Regions from separate parts of the Rhizobium sp. YS-1r genome, predicted to be linked through region 1. Evidence: riboswitches for the same ligand, from Rfam matches in the RefSeq annotation. Region 1 holds a riboswitch; each other region holds the start of a gene.
The links. Region 1 has a riboswitch for thiamine pyrophosphate ahead of thiM (hydroxyethylthiazole kinase). Riboswitches for the same ligand answer to the same signal wherever they lie in the genome.
Positions count from the first base shown of each region.

Region 2: another riboswitch for thiamine pyrophosphate. It lies ahead of thiB (thiamine ABC transporter substrate binding subunit); the one in region 1 lies ahead of thiM (hydroxyethylthiazole kinase).
Region 3: another riboswitch for thiamine pyrophosphate. It lies ahead of thiC (phosphomethylpyrimidine synthase ThiC); the one in region 1 lies ahead of thiM (hydroxyethylthiazole kinase).

Region 1 covers NZ_JPYQ01000001.1:461,786-467,469, forward strand. Annotated here, with positions in the region: gene JL39_RS02110 (acetyl-CoA hydrolase/transferase family protein) at 52-1,545, shown strand; gene thiD (bifunctional hydroxymethylpyrimidine kinase/phosphomethylpyrimidine kinase) at 1,560-2,360, opposite strand; gene thiE (thiamine phosphate synthase) at 2,357-2,992, opposite strand; gene thiM (hydroxyethylthiazole kinase) at 2,989-3,792, opposite strand; TPP riboswitch at 3,834-3,931, opposite strand; gene JL39_RS02130 (heavy metal translocating P-type ATPase) at 4,043-5,684, shown strand, end outside.
Region 2 covers NZ_JPYQ01000055.1:206,061-211,744, reverse strand. Annotated here, with positions in the region: gene JL39_RS23765 (ABC-F family ATP-binding cassette domain-containing protein) at 1-985, shown strand, start outside; gene JL39_RS23760 (response regulator) at 1,144-1,599, shown strand; TPP riboswitch at 1,819-1,920, shown strand; gene thiB (thiamine ABC transporter substrate binding subunit) at 1,977-2,966, shown strand; gene thiP (thiamine/thiamine pyrophosphate ABC transporter permease ThiP) at 2,977-4,596, shown strand; gene JL39_RS23745 (ATP-binding cassette domain-containing protein) at 4,589-5,296, shown strand; gene JL39_RS23740 (M48 family metalloprotease) at 5,626-5,684, shown strand, end outside.
Region 3 covers NZ_JPYQ01000025.1:209,411-215,094, reverse strand. Annotated here, with positions in the region: gene JL39_RS19410 (lysine-2,3-aminomutase-like protein) at 1-640, shown strand, start outside; gene thiC (phosphomethylpyrimidine synthase ThiC) at 1,438-3,249, opposite strand; TPP riboswitch at 3,344-3,475, opposite strand; gene JL39_RS19400 (acyl carrier protein) at 3,656-3,907, shown strand; gene JL39_RS19395 (acyl-CoA dehydrogenase family protein) at 3,907-5,088, shown strand; gene JL39_RS19390 (amino acid--[acyl-carrier-protein] ligase) at 5,143-5,684, shown strand, end outside.

The sequences.
Region 1 (5,684 bases):
TTCGTCTGAAAACGCTGCAGCATCACCTCTTCAATGGTTAGAATGTTCCCCATGCTCGAAACCCGTATTCGCCGCCCGTCGCTCCTTGATCGCATCACCACCCCCCAGCAGGCTGCCGCTCTAATCAAGGATGGCATGATCATCGGCATGAGCGGCTTCACCCGTGCCGGTGATGCCAAGGCGGTGCCGATCGCCATGGCGGAGCGAGCGAAGACCGATCCGTTCAAGATCACGCTGATCACCGGCGCCTCGCTCGGCCACGACATCGACCGCATGCTAACCGAAGCCCATGTGCTCTCCCGGCGCATTCCCTTCCAGTCGGATGCGACGCTGCGCGCCGCGATCAACCGCGGCGAGGTGATGTTCGTCGACCAGCATCTTTCGGAGACCGTGGAGCATCTGCGCTCCAACCAGCTCGGCCCGATCGACTACGCCGTCATCGAGGCGGCGGCGATCACCGAGGATGGCGGCATCGTACCCTCCACCTCGATCGGCAATTCCGCGAGCTTCGCCATTCTTGCGAAGAAGATCATCGTCGAGATCAATCTCAGCCAGCCGGCCGAGCTCGAGGGCCTGCACGACATCTACATACCCACGAAGCGCCCGTCGCGTGTGCCGATTCCGGTTGTCGCCTGCGACAGCCGCGTCGGCTTTCCCTATGTGCCGATCGACCCCGAAAAGATCGCTGCCATCGTCGTGACCGATGTGAAGGACAGTTTCTCAACCGTCGAGCCGGCGGATGTCGACACGAAGGCCATTGCCAGCCATCTCATCCGCTTCCTGGAGCAGGAGGTCGAAAAAGGCCGGCTCGATCTGACGCTGCAGCCCCTGCAAGCGGGGATCGGCACGATCGCCAATTCCGTGCTGACCGGGCTCTCGGATGGGCCTTTCCATCATCTGCGCATGTACAGCGAGGTGCTGCAGGACAGCACGTTTGATCTCTTCGATGCCGGGAAGCTGACCTTTGCCTCCGGTTCCTCGATCACGCTTTCGGCCGCCTGCGCTGAGCGGGTTTTTGGCCAGTTCGACAAGTACAAGGAAAAGCTGGTCCTCCGTCCGCAGGAGATCAGCAATCATCCGGAGGTCATCCGCAGGCTGGGCGTGATCGGCATCAACACTGCTCTGGAAGTCGACATTTACGGCAACGTCAATTCCACCCATGTGAACGGCACGCATATGATGAACGGTATCGGCGGCTCGGGCGATTTCGCCCGCAACGCCTATCTGTCTATCTTCGTCACCAAGTCGGTCGCCAAGGGCGGCAAACTTTCCTCGGTGGTTCCCATGGTTCCGCATGTGGATCACACCGAACATGATGTGGACATCATCGTCACCGAAAACGGGCTTGCGGACCTGAGGGAGCTTGCACCCCGCGAGCGCGCCGGGCAGATCATTGCCAACTGCGCCCATCCCGACTTCCGCGATCGTCTGGCCGACTATTTCCAACGTGCCTCAGTCCGCGGCGGGCAGACGCCTCATCTGCTCGAAGAGGCATTTTCCTGGCATGAGCGGAGCCGGCAGACCGGCACCATGCGGCTTGGCTGAGCGAACGACTGTTCCTACCACCATTCGTGAAAATGCTGCACGGGACCGTGGCCGGTTCCCACGGTGAGCGTGCCGGCAGCCGCGATGGCGCCGGAGAGATAGGCTTTGGCGATCGCGACGGCCTCGGCCGGTGAGGCGCCCTTGGCGAGTTCCGCGGCGATCGCGCTGGAAAGCGTACACCCGGTGCCGTGTGTGTTCTTCGTCGCCACGCGATTTCCCTCGAACCAATGGATGCCGGAGGCATCGGCCAGGACATCCGGGCTGTCACTGCTCTCCAGGTGACCGCCCTTCACCAGTACCGCCTTCGGACCGATTTTACGCAGGCGTTCGGCCTGATCGGCCATTATCTGGCGGGTGGTGGCGACGGGTTCGCCGAGCAGGGCGGCTGTTTCCGGCAGATTGGGTGTGACGACGGTGGCAACCGGCATCAGCCGATAGGTGACGGCATCCATCGCCTCCGAAGCAAGCAGCGGGGAGCCTCCCTTGGCGATCATTACCGGGTCGAGCACGATCGGCAGGCTATCGCGATAGGGCTTGAGCACATCCGCAACCGTTTCGGCAATCTCGGTATTGGCAATCATGCCGATCTTTACCGCATCCACCCGCACATCCGCGAAAATGGTGCGGATCTGCTCCGCGACGAACTCGGCAGGCACCGGATGCACACCCGTGACCCCTTGCGTGTTCTGCGCGGTCAGCGCCGTCAGCACGGCCATGCCATAGGTGCCGCGTGCCGAAAACGTCTTGAGGTCGGCCTGAATGCCGGCGCCGCCGGAGGGATCGGAACCGGCGATGGAAAGAATATTGCGGATCATGCGCGTGCCCTTTCGATTTCCTCGGCAATCCTGCGGGCGGCGGCTTTGGGGTCCGGCTGGCCGCAGATCGCGGAGACGACGGCGATGCCTCTCGCGCCGGCGGCAAGTGCTGGGCCAGCATGTTCCGCCTTGACGCCGCCTATCGCGACAGCCGGCACGGGTGCTGCTGCGACGATGCGGGCAAGTCCGTCGAAGCCGATCGGTTGCTTGTGGTCCGGCTTGGTGACGGTCGCAAAGACCGGGCCGATGCCGACATAGTCCACGACGGAGGTATCGATGCGTTGCGCCAGTTCCTCGGTTTCGACCGAGAGACCGAGGATCATGTCCCGGCCAATGCGCTCGCGGGCGATAGCCGCGACCATGTCGCTCTGACCGACATGCAGGCCTGCGGCACCGATTGCGATCGCCGCCTCGACATCGTCATTGACGATCAGTGGCACTCTGGCGCCGGCAAGCGCTGCCTTCAGGGCACGGCCGGTCTCGATGATCTGCGCCGTATCCGCGTGCTTGTCGCGGAGCTGCACGATCGTAGCGCCGCCCTCGACGGCAAGCCGGGCAGTCTCCACCATGCCGATTTCGCGGCAGAGATCGGGATCGAGGACGAGATAGACGGAAAGGTCGAAATTCTTCATGCGCTGACGATCCTGGCTTTGGTATCGAGCGTCTCGGGCGAAAGTGTTGCAAGGCGATCGAGAAAGAGGGGCAAGAAGGAGCCTGGTCCGGCGGCACTGATAGCCGCTTCCTCGCCAGCGACCGCGAACATGGCGAGTGCCGCCGCCGTCGCCTCGAACGGTCCTTCCGGGTTTGCCGCCGCAAAGGCGCCAACGAGGCAGGTGAGCGAGCAGCCGAGGGCAGTGACGCGTGGCATCAGCGCTGAACCGCCCATGATGCGAACCGAGTGCTGGCCGTCGGTGACGAAATCCACTTCACCGGTAACCGCGACGATGGAGCCGCTCTGCCGGGCAAGCGCGATCGCCGAACCTTCCGCCGCCTCGGTCGGATCGCCGCTGTCAACGCCGTGGCCGCTCGACTGGCTGCCTGCCTGCGCAATGATCTCGGAGGCATTGCCACGCACGATCGTGGGTTTCAGCTTCATGAGTTCGGCGACAGCAGCGCGGCGGTAGGCGGTGGCGAAATGGGCGACCGGATCGAGCACCCAGGGCTTGCCGGTTTCGCCAGCGGCTTTCGCAGCTTCCTTCATGCCAGCCAGGAAATCCGGCGAAAGCGTTCCGATATTGATCGTCAGCGCAGATGCGATACTGGCAAATTCGCCGGCCTCCTCTTTCGTATGCACCATGGCGGGCGAGGCGCCGGCAGCGAGCATCACATTCGCCGCGATATTCATCGCCACGAAATTGGTGATGTTCTGGACAAGCGGATTTTTCGCACGCATCGCAGTCAGCAATTGGCCTGGAGTCTGTGTGGTCTGCATTCTCGCCTCGTTCGGCGGGGCAGACGCATGGGTTCTTCTGATCGAAGAACCGAACGACTCCCTCCGCCAGCATGATCTGGTTCAGGTTCAAAGGGTACTTCTCAGCCCAGCTTTACGCCGGACGCCCCTGTCTGGGACAAGGCTTACCGCAGATCGGCCTGCGACCGCCAGCGAATTTTTCTGAAAAATACCCTTGAAGCTCTAGTGGCTGGAGGTTGTAAGGAAGTGCTCGATCCCGAAAGGAAGAGAAATGGCAGCGACAAATCAGGCTCGGTACAAGGTTGGCGGCATGGATTGCGCAAGTTGTGCGACCAAGATCGACACGGCAGTGCGCCGCATGCCGGGCGTCGAGGATGTCTCAGTATCCGTCGCCGCCGGTACGATGACAGTGAGCCATGACGAAACGAGCGACCTGGGCGCGATCGAGAAAAAGGTGACCGGGCTTGGTTATTCGCTGCGGGCGCTCGGCAGGAAGGCGCCAACTACGACGGGGCATGAGCATGATCACGATGGCGGACACGATCACAGCCATGACCACAACGACGGCAGCCACTCCACACATGGCGCCAGGGAGATTGAAGGCCTTCATGGTCACGACCATGGGCTGACGGAAGGACCGTGGTGGAAGAGCGCCAAAGGCCGGCTGACTATCCTTGCCGGTGCGGCGCTCGCAGTTGCCTATGGGCTCGGCCATCTGGTGCCGGCCTATGACACCTACATATTCTCGGCCGCCATGCTGATCGGTCTTGTGCCGATCGCCCGTCGCGCCGTCATGGCAGCCCTTGCCGGCACGCCGTTTTCGATCGAGATGCTGATGACCATTGCCGCCGTCGGAGCGGTCGTCATCAATGCCTCGGAAGAGGCTGCCGCCGTGGTCTTCCTCTTCCTCGTCGGCGAACTTCTGGAAGGGGTCGCAGCCGGCAAGGCGCGCCAGAGCATCCGCAGCCTCACGGCGCTGGTCCCGAAGAACGCGTTGCTGGAGGTGAACGGGCAGACCCGTGAGGTGCCGGCCGAGAACCTGGCGGTCGGCTCTGTCATCCTCGTGCGGCCAGGCGATCGGATTTCGGCGGATGGCGTCATCGTCGCCGGCACGAGCGCGGTCGACCAGGCGCCGGTGACGGGGGAAAGCACGCCGGTCGTCAAAGGCGTGGGCGATAAGGTTTTCGCCGGCACGATTAACGGCGATGCGGCGCTGCGCGTACGGGTGACGGCTGCCGCGGAGGACAACACGATCGCCCGCATTGTCCGGATGGTCGAGGAGGCGCAGGAGAAGAAGGCGCCGACCGAGCGTTTCATCGACCGTTTTTCACGCTATTACACACCCGGCGTCGTGGTGGTTGCCGCTCTGGTTGCCATCCTGCCGCCGCTTGTGGCCGGTGCCGCCTGGGGGGTGTGGATCTACAAGGGCCTGGCGATCCTGCTGATCGGCTGCCCCTGTGCGCTGGTCATCTCGACGCCGGCTGCGATCGCTGCTTCGCTTTCCTCCGGTGCCCGTCGCGGCTTGCTGATGAAGGGCGGTGCCGTTCTGGAAACGCTCGGCAAGCTGACGGCCGTGGCGCTCGACAAGACCGGAACACTGACCGCGGGCAAGCCGCAGGTGACGGACGTGATCGCCTTCGGCCGCAACGCCGAAGACGTGCTGCGTTACGCCGCGGCGCTTGAAACCGGCTCGAGCCATCCGCTGGCCGTCGCAATCCTCGCCAAGGCGGCCGAGGATGAGGTGGATATTCCCGCTGTGTCGGATGCCAGATCCCTGAATGGCAAGGGTGTCGCCGCCACGGTCGAAGGCCAGGAAGTCTTTCTGTGTTCGCCAAAGGCGGCGGCCGAACGGGTATCGCTGCCGATGGCCCATTCCCGGCGGATCGCCGGCCTCAACGACGAAGGCAAGACCG
Region 2 (5,684 bases), on a different contig from region 1:
CAAGCTTGTGATCGAGGCGGAGAACATCACCAAAGCCTATGACCGGCAGATCGTCGCACCTTTTTCGATCCGGATTCATCGCGGCGACCGGATCGGCCTCGTAGGGCCTAATGGCGCGGGCAAGACGACATTGCTCAAGATGCTGACCGGGCAGCTCGCACCAGATAGCGGTACCGTCAAGCTCGGCACCAATCTTGAGATCGCAACGCTCGACCAGAAGCGCGAGAACCTGAATCCGGAGGAGACGCTCTCCCACTACCTGACAGACGGCCGCGGGGAGACGTTGCTGGTCAATGGCGAGCAGCGGCATGTCGCAGGCTACATGAAGGACTTCTTGTTCCAGCCGGAACAGATCAGGACACCGATCAGGAGCCTTTCCGGTGGTGAACGTGCCCGCCTGATGCTCGCCCGCATCATGGCGAAGCCCTCGAACCTCTTGATTCTCGACGAACCCACCAACGACCTCGACATCGAAACGCTGGATCTGCTGCAGGAAATTGTCGCCGGCTACAACGGCACGGTGATCCTCGTCAGCCATGATCGCGATTTCCTGGACCGCACCGTGACCTCGACGATCGCCCCGGCCAATCCGGAGGCGCCGGACGGGCGGTGGATCGAATATGCCGGCGGCTATACGGACATGCTGGCCCAACGGAGAGGCGCGATCGAGGAGAAGCGCAAGACGGAGAGAACGGAACGGCAGAAGACAGAGGCCGCCGCGCCGCCGGCCGAAACCTCCAAGGCCAAGGGAAAGCTCTCCTATAAGCAGAAATTCGCACTCGAAAACCTGCCGAAGGAAATTGCCAAGGCGGAGGAAGAAATTGCTGTCCGCGAGAAGAAGATGGCGGACCCGAACCTCTTTTCCAAAGACCCTGCCGCCTTCCACAAGCTTGCGGCGGAAATGGAAAGCCTGCGCGAAAGACTGACGAAAATGGAAGAAGAATGGCTCGAGCTCGAGATGCTGCGGGAAGAGCTGGAGAGCTGAACTAACGAATTATTAACTCTAATAACCGTTTCGGCAGAGGCGTCTGTCGCAAAACGGAACAAGCCACCATCCTGCTCGTTCTGCCTGCGTTCATGGTCGAGGCGCCAGTCGTCGCCCTCGATCCGAATTAAGGACCGGAAACCGTGCGGGGACGTCCAATGCTGACAAATGTAACGCGTCGTCGGCCACCCAGTGAGGTGACGAGTCAACGGGTGCTGATCGTGGAGGATGAGTTCCTGATCGCTCTCGATATCGCCGAAACTGTCGAAAATATGGGACTGAAGGTGGCGGGTTTTGCCAATGCCCGAAAACATGCCCTGGAACTGGCGCCGCGCGCCGATATCGCGATCGTCGACGTCAATCTGACCGATGGAAGGACCGGTCCGGAGATTGGACGGCAGCTTGCCGAACGATATGGCGTGACGGTCATCTTCATGACCGCGACCCCTGATGATCTCGAAGATGGCGTGGAAGGTTCTCTCGGTGTTCTCACCAAGCCCGTCATGCCGGAGGTCATGGAAAGGACGATCGATTATGCCATTGCCAACCGGCTTCACGGCATGGCAGCCGTTCCGCGCGAACTCAAGGTGTTCCGCCGGAACCCGCACCACTAGAGAAAAACCCTGGCTGCGATGTCGGTTTTACATTCTCTTACTCATCCTTGGGGCGAACGCGCCCATGTGCGTTGGATGGGGACAAAGAGGAAAAAACATGTACGGCTGCAGCTTCCGGGATCCGGACGGCCACGTCTGGGAAATCATGTAGATGGATATGAGCGCTGCCTGATCGCGGCGCAGCCTCTTGCCAGCCGATCCCACCGCCGCTACACCTGATTCGCTCTAACGGGGTGCCACGCCAGTGTGGCTGAGAGGCTTTGCCAACCCGCGGAACCTGATCCGGTTAAGACCGGCGGAGGGATTAGACGGCTTCCCATCAGCGCCTATTCCCACAATCAAAAGAGGAGGCGCTGATGCGCAAGATCGTTCTTTCGATGTTCGCGGCCGCAGCCGCCCTTTCCTTTTCACTGTCCGCTCAGGCGCAGGAAAAGACACTGACTGTCTATACGTATGAAAGCTTCGTCTCCGACTGGGGGCCCGGCCCGAAGGTCAAGGAAGCCTTCGAAAAGAGCTGCACCTGCAGGCTCAACTTCGTCGGCGTTGCCGATGGTGTGGCGCTCCTCACCCGCCTCAAGCTCGAAGGCGAGAAGACGGATGCCGATATCGCGCTCGGCCTGGACACCAACCTGATTTCGGAAGCCAAGGCAACCGGCCTTTTCGAGCCGCACGGCCTCGATACATCCGCGATCAGTGTGCCTGGAAATTATACCGACGATACGTTCATCCCCTATGACTACGGTCATTTTGCCGTCGTCTACGATACGCAGGTGATGAAGAATCCGCCCAATAGCCTGAAGGAACTGGTGGAAGGCGACCCTTCGCAGAAAATCGCAATCGAAGATCCGCGCACCTCGACGCCGGGACTAGGCCTGCTGCTCTGGGTGAGGTCGGTCTACGGCGACAAGGCGCCGGAAGCCTGGGCGAAACTCAGGAAGCGCGTGCTGACAGTCACCCCCGGCTGGTCGGAAGCCTATGGCCTTCTCACAAAGGGCGAGGTGCCGATGGTCTTCTCCTACACCACTTCGCCTGCCTATCACATGGTCGAGGAAAAGACCGAACGCTACCAGGCCGCATCCTTCTCGGAGGGCCACTACATCCAGATCGAGGTGGCCGGCATGTTGACAAACGCGTCCGACAAGGATCTGGCCAAACAGTTCCTCAGGTTCATGGTCTCGCCAGTCTTTCAGGACATTATCCCCACCACCAACTGGATGATGCCGATTTCGAAGACATCCGAGCCGTTGCCGGACGCCTTCGACAAGCTCGTGCAGCCGAAAACGACCTTCCTGATGGGCTCGGACGAGGTGGCGAAGAATCGGCAGGCCTGGATCGACGAATGGCTGACCGCCATGAGCATGAACTAAGACCTCCGCCTTGCTGACCCGCGCCCAACGACGACGGGGGATTGCCTGGGGCCTGCTGAGCCTCCTTGGCATCACCCTCTTCGTCGGCATTGCTGTCACCGCACTGCTTTCATGGGATGCCGGGGACACAGGAGCCCGGCTCTTCACGGCCTATACCTGGCGGATCCTGCGCTTCACCCTATGGCAGGCTGTGCTTTCGACACTGCTCTCCATCGCCTTTGCCATACCCGTTACGCTGGCGCTTGCGCGCCGCCCCCGTTTTCCAGGACGTGTCTGGATGATCCGGTTGATGGCGGTTCCCATGGGCCTGCCGGTGCTGATCGGCGCATTGGGTCTTATCGGCATCTGGGGCCGGCAGGGTGTGATCAACAGCCTGCTGTTGAAACTCGGCCTCGACCAGCCAGTCAGCATCTACGGACTTACCGGCATTCTGCTGGCCCATGTCTTCTTCAACCTGCCGCTCGCCGCCCGGCTGCTGCTCGCCGCGCTGGAGCGGCTTCCGGCGGAATACTGGCAGCTCGCCTCCAGCCTCGGCATGCGACCATTTTCGGTCTTTCGGTTCATCGAGTGGCCGGCTGTGCAACGCGTCATACCCGGCATTGCCGGCCTGATCTTCATGCTCTGCGCCACCAGTTTCACGCTCGTGCTCGTGCTCGGCGGTGGACCTGCGGCAACGACGCTCGAAGTTGCGATCTACCAATCGCTGCGTTTCGATTTCGACCCGCCGCGCGCCGTCGCGCTCGCGATCCTGCAGATCGGCATTACCGCGCTGATCCTGATCGCCATGGCGCGGTTTCCCATACCGGACGATGCGGGCATGACAGCAGGTCAGGCGACCCGCCGTTTCGACGGCCGGACCGTGCCCGCACGACTTTGGGATGCGTTCGCCATTTCGGTCGCCACCGCCTTTCTGGTTCTGCCGTTGGCATCGATTGTCTCTGCCGGGCTGAAGGCCGATCTCTGGAAACTTGCGACCAGCATCGCCTTCCTTCGCGCCGCATGGACGAGTTTTGCCATCGCCCTTACCGCCGGCTTGCTCGCCGTCCTTACATCGCTGGCAATCATTGCCGCGCGGGGGTCTGTAGCCGATATGAAGCGACCTGGAAAAGTCGCCGGAGGATTCTCCGCCCTGCTTGGCGGCATGTCCTCCCTGGTACTCCTGGTCCCGCCTGTCGTGCTTGGGACCGGCTGGTTCCTCACGCTGCGCCCGATCGGCGATGTGACCCGTTTTGCGCCGGCTTTGCTGGCGTTGATCAACATGCTGATGGCGTTACCCTTCGTCATGCGCGTGCTCGCGCCGGCAATTGAGACCCATCGTCAGCAATCGGGCAGGCTATCGGCAAGTCTCGGGATTTCCGGCTTGGCAAAGCTTCAACGAATCGACCTGCCCGTCCTGATAAGACCCCTTTTGACGGCCCTCTCCTTTGCGATGGCCCTGTCGCTCGGCGATCTCGGCGCGGTAGCACTATTCGGCTCCAACGATCTCACGACGCTTCCCTGGCTTGTCTACAGCCGGCTATCCAGCTATCGCACCAACGACGCTGACGGGCTGGCACTCCTCCTCGGCATCATCTGCCTGTTGCTGACCATGCTCGGCACGGTCGGCCAAAAGGAGGCGAGACATGACTGATGGCGTCGTGCTGGACAAGGTCGAACTCCGGCTTGGCACAAAGGACTTTCGTTTCAATTGTAGCCTGCCTGCCGGCGCTGTGACGGCAGTGACCGGCCCGTCGGGCTCCGGCAAATCGACTTTGCTGAACCTTGTGGCCGGCTTTGAAACGCCGGATCGGGGCCATGTACTGGTCGGCGGCGAGGACGTGACGCACGAGCATCCTTCCGGACGCCCGGTTTCGCTGATCTTCCAGGACAACAATCTTTTCACGCACCTCGATCTGTTCACCAATATCGGCCTCGGCATCAACCCATCGCTGCGGCTTTCCGCAGACGATCGAAGAGCGATCTCCAAGGCGCTGCAACGGGTTGGCCTCGATGGCTTCGAGAAGCGCATGCCGGGCACGCTTTCGGGTGGCGAGAGGCAGAGGGCCGCCTTCGCCCGGGCACTGGTGCGCAAAAAGCCTGTTCTGCTGATGGACGAGCCCTTTGCGGCGCTCGACCCGGGTCTTCGCCTTTCGATGGCGAAGCTGCTGCTCGAACTGCACCGCGAGGTAGGCAATACCGTGTTGATCGTCACTCATGATCCGGACGAGGTCGGGCGGCTTGCCGACCATGCCATCTTCATCGATCACGGGCAAATTTTACTCCAGGCACCCACAACGGAATTCCTTGCCAGGCGTGATATCCCGGCACTCGCTGAATTCCTCTCCGGCTGATCAGGTCGTCTGGTCGCCCTTTTTCCGGATCACGTTTCGAAACCGTGACGAACCGTCCGTTATCCGGCTCGCCACAATTTGGACGTGACGCAATGGCATCGCCACAAAGCGACGGGGGTTTTTCTTTGCAAACGCGCCGGTAAGACATATCTCAATAACTATCTGTGCATGCGACGCGAAAATCGCTAAGCGGAGATGGAGAATGAACCGGTTTGGGTTGAAGGGAACCTTTCGAAGCCGGAAGGCGGGCCGTGGGAATGATGGTGCAAAACACGAGGACGATGAGGCGCGATACGGCGGGCCCGGCTATCTTGCAGAGAGCCCGCTTCATGGCGGGCCTTCGAGTTCTGGGCGCCCTCCTGCTGAGCGGCGTCGTGCTGGCCGGCTG
Region 3 (5,684 bases), on a different contig from region 1:
TATCCGCGAGCATCCGGAAATCTGGGAAGTGATCCTCACCGGCGGCGACCCGCTGGTGCTTTCGCCGCGCCGGCTTGTCGCCATCATGCGGGGGCTTGCGGACATTGCGCATGTGAAGATCGTGCGCTTCCACACCCGCGTACCGGTTGTCGAACCGGACCGCGTGGACGAGGAACTGATCGAAGCGCTGAAGGGCAGCGGCAAGGTGGTCTATGTGGCGCTGCATGCCAATCATCCGCGCGAGATGACGCAGACCGCCCGCGCCGCCTGCGCGCGGCTGGTCGATGCAGGTTTCCCGATGGTAAGCCAGACGGTGCTTCTGCGCGGCGTCAACGACGATCCGGCGGTCCTGGGCGAGCTGATGAAAGCCTTCGTCGAAGCGCGGGTCAAACCCTATTACCTGCATCATCCCGATCTGGCGCCGGGCACGGGCCATTTCCGGCTGGACATTGAGGAAGGCCAGAAAATCGTCTCGGCCTTGCGTGGGAAAATCTCCGGCCTCTGCCAGCCGACCTATGTGCTCGACATTCCGGGCGGCCACGGCAAGGCGGCAATCGGCGAAAGCGCGATCCGCCGGCGAGGCGGCTGCTACTCCGTCAGCGATTTCCGCGGCGAGGAGCATATCTATCCTCCGAAATGACACGGCTCATCCTTCACGCGACCGATTCTGCCCGTGTCCTGAGATCTCGGAGAGCCCACGCGAATGCGGAACCTCATTGGAATTGTATAAAGTGGCTCCGCATTCGCGTGGTCTTCGGCGTTCTCTCGGGGCTTCCGGCCCCTACAGGTGATCATATCGCCTCGCTGCGTGGTCTCGTTCACGCCCGTCTTTTCGGGACAGGCTCACCACTTGCACGGCTCAACCGAACCTGACCCGGCGGCCAGGGGGAGGCTTGATAGGAGCAACCGCCTTTCGACATGCGCTCCATGGCTTTCACCTCTTCCACCATTCCCGCACGTTACGGTTCCGATGGAAGCGCCGGCTCCCGCCTGCCCGCGAACGTCTCGCGAAACACTCCGGCGACGGAAGCGGGACAATTCTAGGCATGACGCAAGAGGGCGGGGACGAAAGGGAGTGATTTTTTCTGCCGGCTTCGGTCAAGGCCTTGATTTGCCTCACCACACCCCCTCTGCCCTACCGGGCATCTCCCCCTCAAGTGCAGGGGAATTGCATATAATAAACATGCTATGGCTTCCGTGGAATGATGAAGCGGGCAGCATGCTCGATTCCCATATGCGATAGCCCTCCCCTCAAGTGGGGAGATCGGATCGACGCACCGGCTTCCTCAAACAAGCCCGCTTCGGTTAGATCGACGGCCTGCTGCCCAGCAAACGCTAAATGAGGCCAAGAGGGGAGCGGGCATGTGCTTGAATCCTCAGGTCAAGCACAGCAATGAGGAATACCTCCGCCGGAAGATCGGCGGAGGCTTTGATGCATCAATCCTTTCCGACCGGCATGTAGAGGTCGCCGCCGTCGCGGTATTTCGCGGCCATCGCCTCCAGCCCCTCCTTCTGCGCTTCGGCACGGATGTCGTGCGAAATCCGCATGGAGCAGAATTTCGGACCGCACATGGAGCAGAAATGCGCCACCTTGTGTGCCTCCTTCGGCAGCGTCTCGTCATGGAAATTGCGCGCCGTTTCCGGATCGAGCGACAGGTTGAACTGGTCCTCCCAGCGGAACTCGAACCGGGCGCGCGACAGCGCATCGTCGCGGATGCGAGCGGCGGGATGCCCTTTGGCAAGATCGGCCGCATGCGCGGCGATCTTGTAGGTGACGACGCCGACCTTGACGTCGTCGCGGTCCGGCAGGCCGAGATGTTCCTTCGGCGTGACGTAGCAGAGCATGGCCGTGCCGAACCAGCCGATCATCGCCGCACCAATGCCGGACGTGATGTGGTCATAGCCCGGCGCGATATCGGTCGTCAGTGGCCCAAGCGTATAGAACGGCGCTTCGCCGCAGACCTTCAGCTGCTTGTCCATGTTTTCCTTGATCTTGTGCATCGGCACATGGCCGGGGCCTTCAATCATCACCTGGCAGTCCTTCGCCCAGGCGATCTGCGTCAATTCGCCGAGCGTTTCCAGCTCCGCGAACTGCGCCGCATCGTTGGCGTCGGCGATCGAGCCGGGGCGCAGCCCGTCGCCGAGCGAGAAGGAGACGTCATAGGCGCGGCAGATGTCGCAGATCTCTTCAAAGTGCTCGTAGAGAAAGCTCTCCTTGTGGTGATGCAGACACCACTTGGCCATGATCGATCCGCCGCGCGAGACGATGCCGGTGACGCGGTCGACGGTGAGCGGAATGTAGGCAAGCCGGACGCCGGCATGGATGGTGAAATAGTCGACGCCCTGTTCGGCCTGCTCGATCAGCGTGTCGCGGAAAACTTCCCAGGTGAGATCCTCGGCAATGCCGTTCACCTTTTCGAGCGCCTGGTAGAGCGGCACCGTGCCGATCGGGACCGGCGAGTTGCGGATGATCCATTCGCGGATGTTATGGATGTTGCGGCCGGTCGACAGGTCCATGACCGTATCGGCGCCCCAGCGGATCGCCCAGACCATTTTCTCGACCTCTTCGGCCATCGACGAGGTGACGGCCGAATTGCCGATATTGGCGTTGATCTTCACCAGGAAGTTCCGGCCGATAATCATCGGTTCGGTCTCCGGATGGTTGATATTGGCGGGGATGATCGCCCGGCCGGCGGCGACTTCCTGGCGCACGAATTCCGGCGTCACAAAGTCTGGCACGTGCGCCCCAAAACTTTCGCCATCGCGGGCAAGTGCTTCTTTCGCAGCCTGCCGTCCGAGATTTTCCCGGATCGCGATGAACTCCATTTCCGGCGTTATGATCCCGGCCCGCGCATAGGCGAGCTGGGTGACGGCCAGGCCCGCTTTCGCCTTCAACGGCGCATTGCGAACCGGGAATTCCGGCGTCAGGCGATCGCCGGTGACAAAGCCGTTGTCCTCCGGCTTGACGATGCGTCCCTCATAGGTCTCCACGTCGCCGCGGGCCTTGATCCAGCTTTCGCGAAGACGCGGCAGGCCGGATTCAATGCTGATCGTCGCACCTTCGGCCGTATAGGGGCCGGATGAGTCATAGACCGTCACCGGCGGTTCGCCGGAGGTCGGGTGCAGCGCGATCTCGCGCATCGGCACGCGGATGTCGGGATGAAGGACTCCGGGCTTCAGGACCTTCTTCGAAGCGGGAAGCGGGCCGGTGGTGACGACCGGGGTAAGCTTGGTGGTCGCGATATTCATGGTTGAGGCTCCAAGGTTTGACGTTTGGAGACCCAGTCCGGTGCTGGAATGATGGAAGAACGCCTTGAGCCGGAGCGGGAATCCCGCCATTGAGCCGTGAGCGTCCGCACCGTCCCTACGCCAGTATGAACTGGATCAGGTTCAACGGGTCACTGCGCCACAATCGGCAAAGCCGTATTGCCCAGCAGTATCTCAGCCCCTTGCCGGGACCCCCCTGGTGAATCCGGACATCAGAAACCGGAGCCGCCCTCCTGTCAAGTCAGTTCGGACAGATGCCGATCGGTTGGATTTTAGCGAATCCCGCAGCCCGATTTTCAGCATGTTTCTTACCGGAATCTTATGCTTTCCGGCCTAAACATCCCGCCAGCGATGAACGCTTGAGTTCCAATTATCGGGAGACGTCGAGATGAACGAGACCATTCGCGAACTGCTGGCGAAACTGGGCAATCTGCCGGTCGCCGTGACCGAGCTGGAAGATGGCGCCGATCTTTATGCGGCGGGCCTTTCTTCCTTTGCATCCGTGCAGCTCATGCTGGGCCTCGAAGAGGCCTTCGACATCGAGTTTCCGGACAACCTGTTGAACCGCAAGTCCTTTGCCAGCATCTCGGCGATCGAGCAGACGGTATCCCACATCCTGAAAGCCAAAGAGGCCGCGTGATGAGCCTTGCCGCTGTCGCAACCGATATGAGCCTCGGCGCACGCGCCCATCGCGTGGCGAGGGTGGCCGCCGATTTCGCCGATTCCGTCGACCGCGAAGGCCGCTTCCCGAAGGAAGCCGTCGATGCCATGAAGGCCGAACGCCTGCTCGGCATCCAGATCCCCGCAGCCTTCGGCGGCGAGAGTGCAACGACGCAGGAGCTCGCGGAGATCTGCTCCATTCTGGGACAGGCCTGTGCCGCGAGCGCCATGGTCTTCGCCATGCACCAGATCAAGGTTTCGAGCCTTGTCGAGCACGGTGCCGAGAGCGAATGGCACAGGGATTTCATGCGCGAGCTTTGCGCTCGCCAGCTTCTCGTCGCCTCGGCGACGACGGAGGCCGGCATCGGCGGGAACCTGCGCAATTCCATCTGCGCCATCGAGATCGACGGCGACACCTGCCGGCTGACCAAGGATGCGACGGTGATTTCCTACGGGGAGCACGCCGACGCGATCATGGTCACCTCCCGCGCCCGTGCGGACGCGGCTCCGGGCGACCAGGTGATGACCGTCTTCAGGAAGAGCCAGTATACGCTCGAAAAGACCGTCGACTGGGATACGCTCGGCATGCGCGGCACCTGCTCGGATGGTTTCATCTTCAAGGGCGAGGCGCCCGCGGCACAGGTCTTCCCGAAGACTTTCGCCGAAATCGCCGCACAGTCCATGCTCGCAAGCTCCCACCTGCTGTGGAGCGCCGTCTGGTACGGTATCGCCGCCGATGCGGTGCTTCGCGCCCAGGCCTTCGTGCGCGCCGCCGCCCGCAAGGCGGGCGGCTCGCAGCCGCCCGGCGCGTTGCGGCTGGCCGAGGCCTCGAACCTGCTGCAGCTCCTGAAGGCCAACATCCTCTCGGGCCTCAGGGCCTACGAGGATGCCCGGGCGGATCCGGACCAGCTTTCCTCCATGGCGTTCTCGATCGCCATGAACAACGTCAAGCTCGCCTCCTCCGAGACGATCCTGACGATCATCAACCAGGCGATGATCATCTGCGGCATCATGGGCTACAAGAACGGCACGCCCTACAGCCTCGGCAGGCACCTGCGCGATGCCCATTCCGCCCAGTTGATGATCTCCAACGACCGCATCCTCGGCAACACGTCGACCATGTTGCTCGTGCAGAAACCGGACACCAGCCTTCTCGGCTGACGCCCACTTCGTCAAATGAATTGCCCTTCAAATGAATTGATTGAGGTGAAGCCAATGGACATGCAAGTTTCCTTTCTCGACCGCCTGTTCGATGCAGGCCTTCTGATCGAGACCGGCGTCGACGGTCTTTACGGCCGAAGCGGCCAGTTCGAGGACGTCATCGCCGCTTTCGAGCGACTGATCGACAGCGTGGGCGGCGCCGATGGCGCCGAGGCCATGCGCTTTCCGCCGGGCATGAACCGCGAATTCTTCGAAACCAGCGGCTATATGAAGAGCTTTCCGCAGCTTGCCGGCACGGTGCATTCCTTCTGCGGCAGCGAGCTCGACCACATGAGCCTCCTGAAATGCATGGAAGTGGGCGAAGACTGGACCAAAGGCCAGGAGGCGACCGATATCGTACTGACGCCGGCCGCCTGCTACCCGCTCTACCCGACGGTCGCACGCCGCGGCAAGCTGCCGAAATCCGGCGGCCTCTACGACCTGCAGAGCTATTGCTTCCGCCACGAACCTTCCAAAGATCCGGCCCGCCAGCAGCTTTTCCGCATGCGCGAATATGTCTGCATGGGGACCGAACAGCATGTGACGGACTTCCGCCA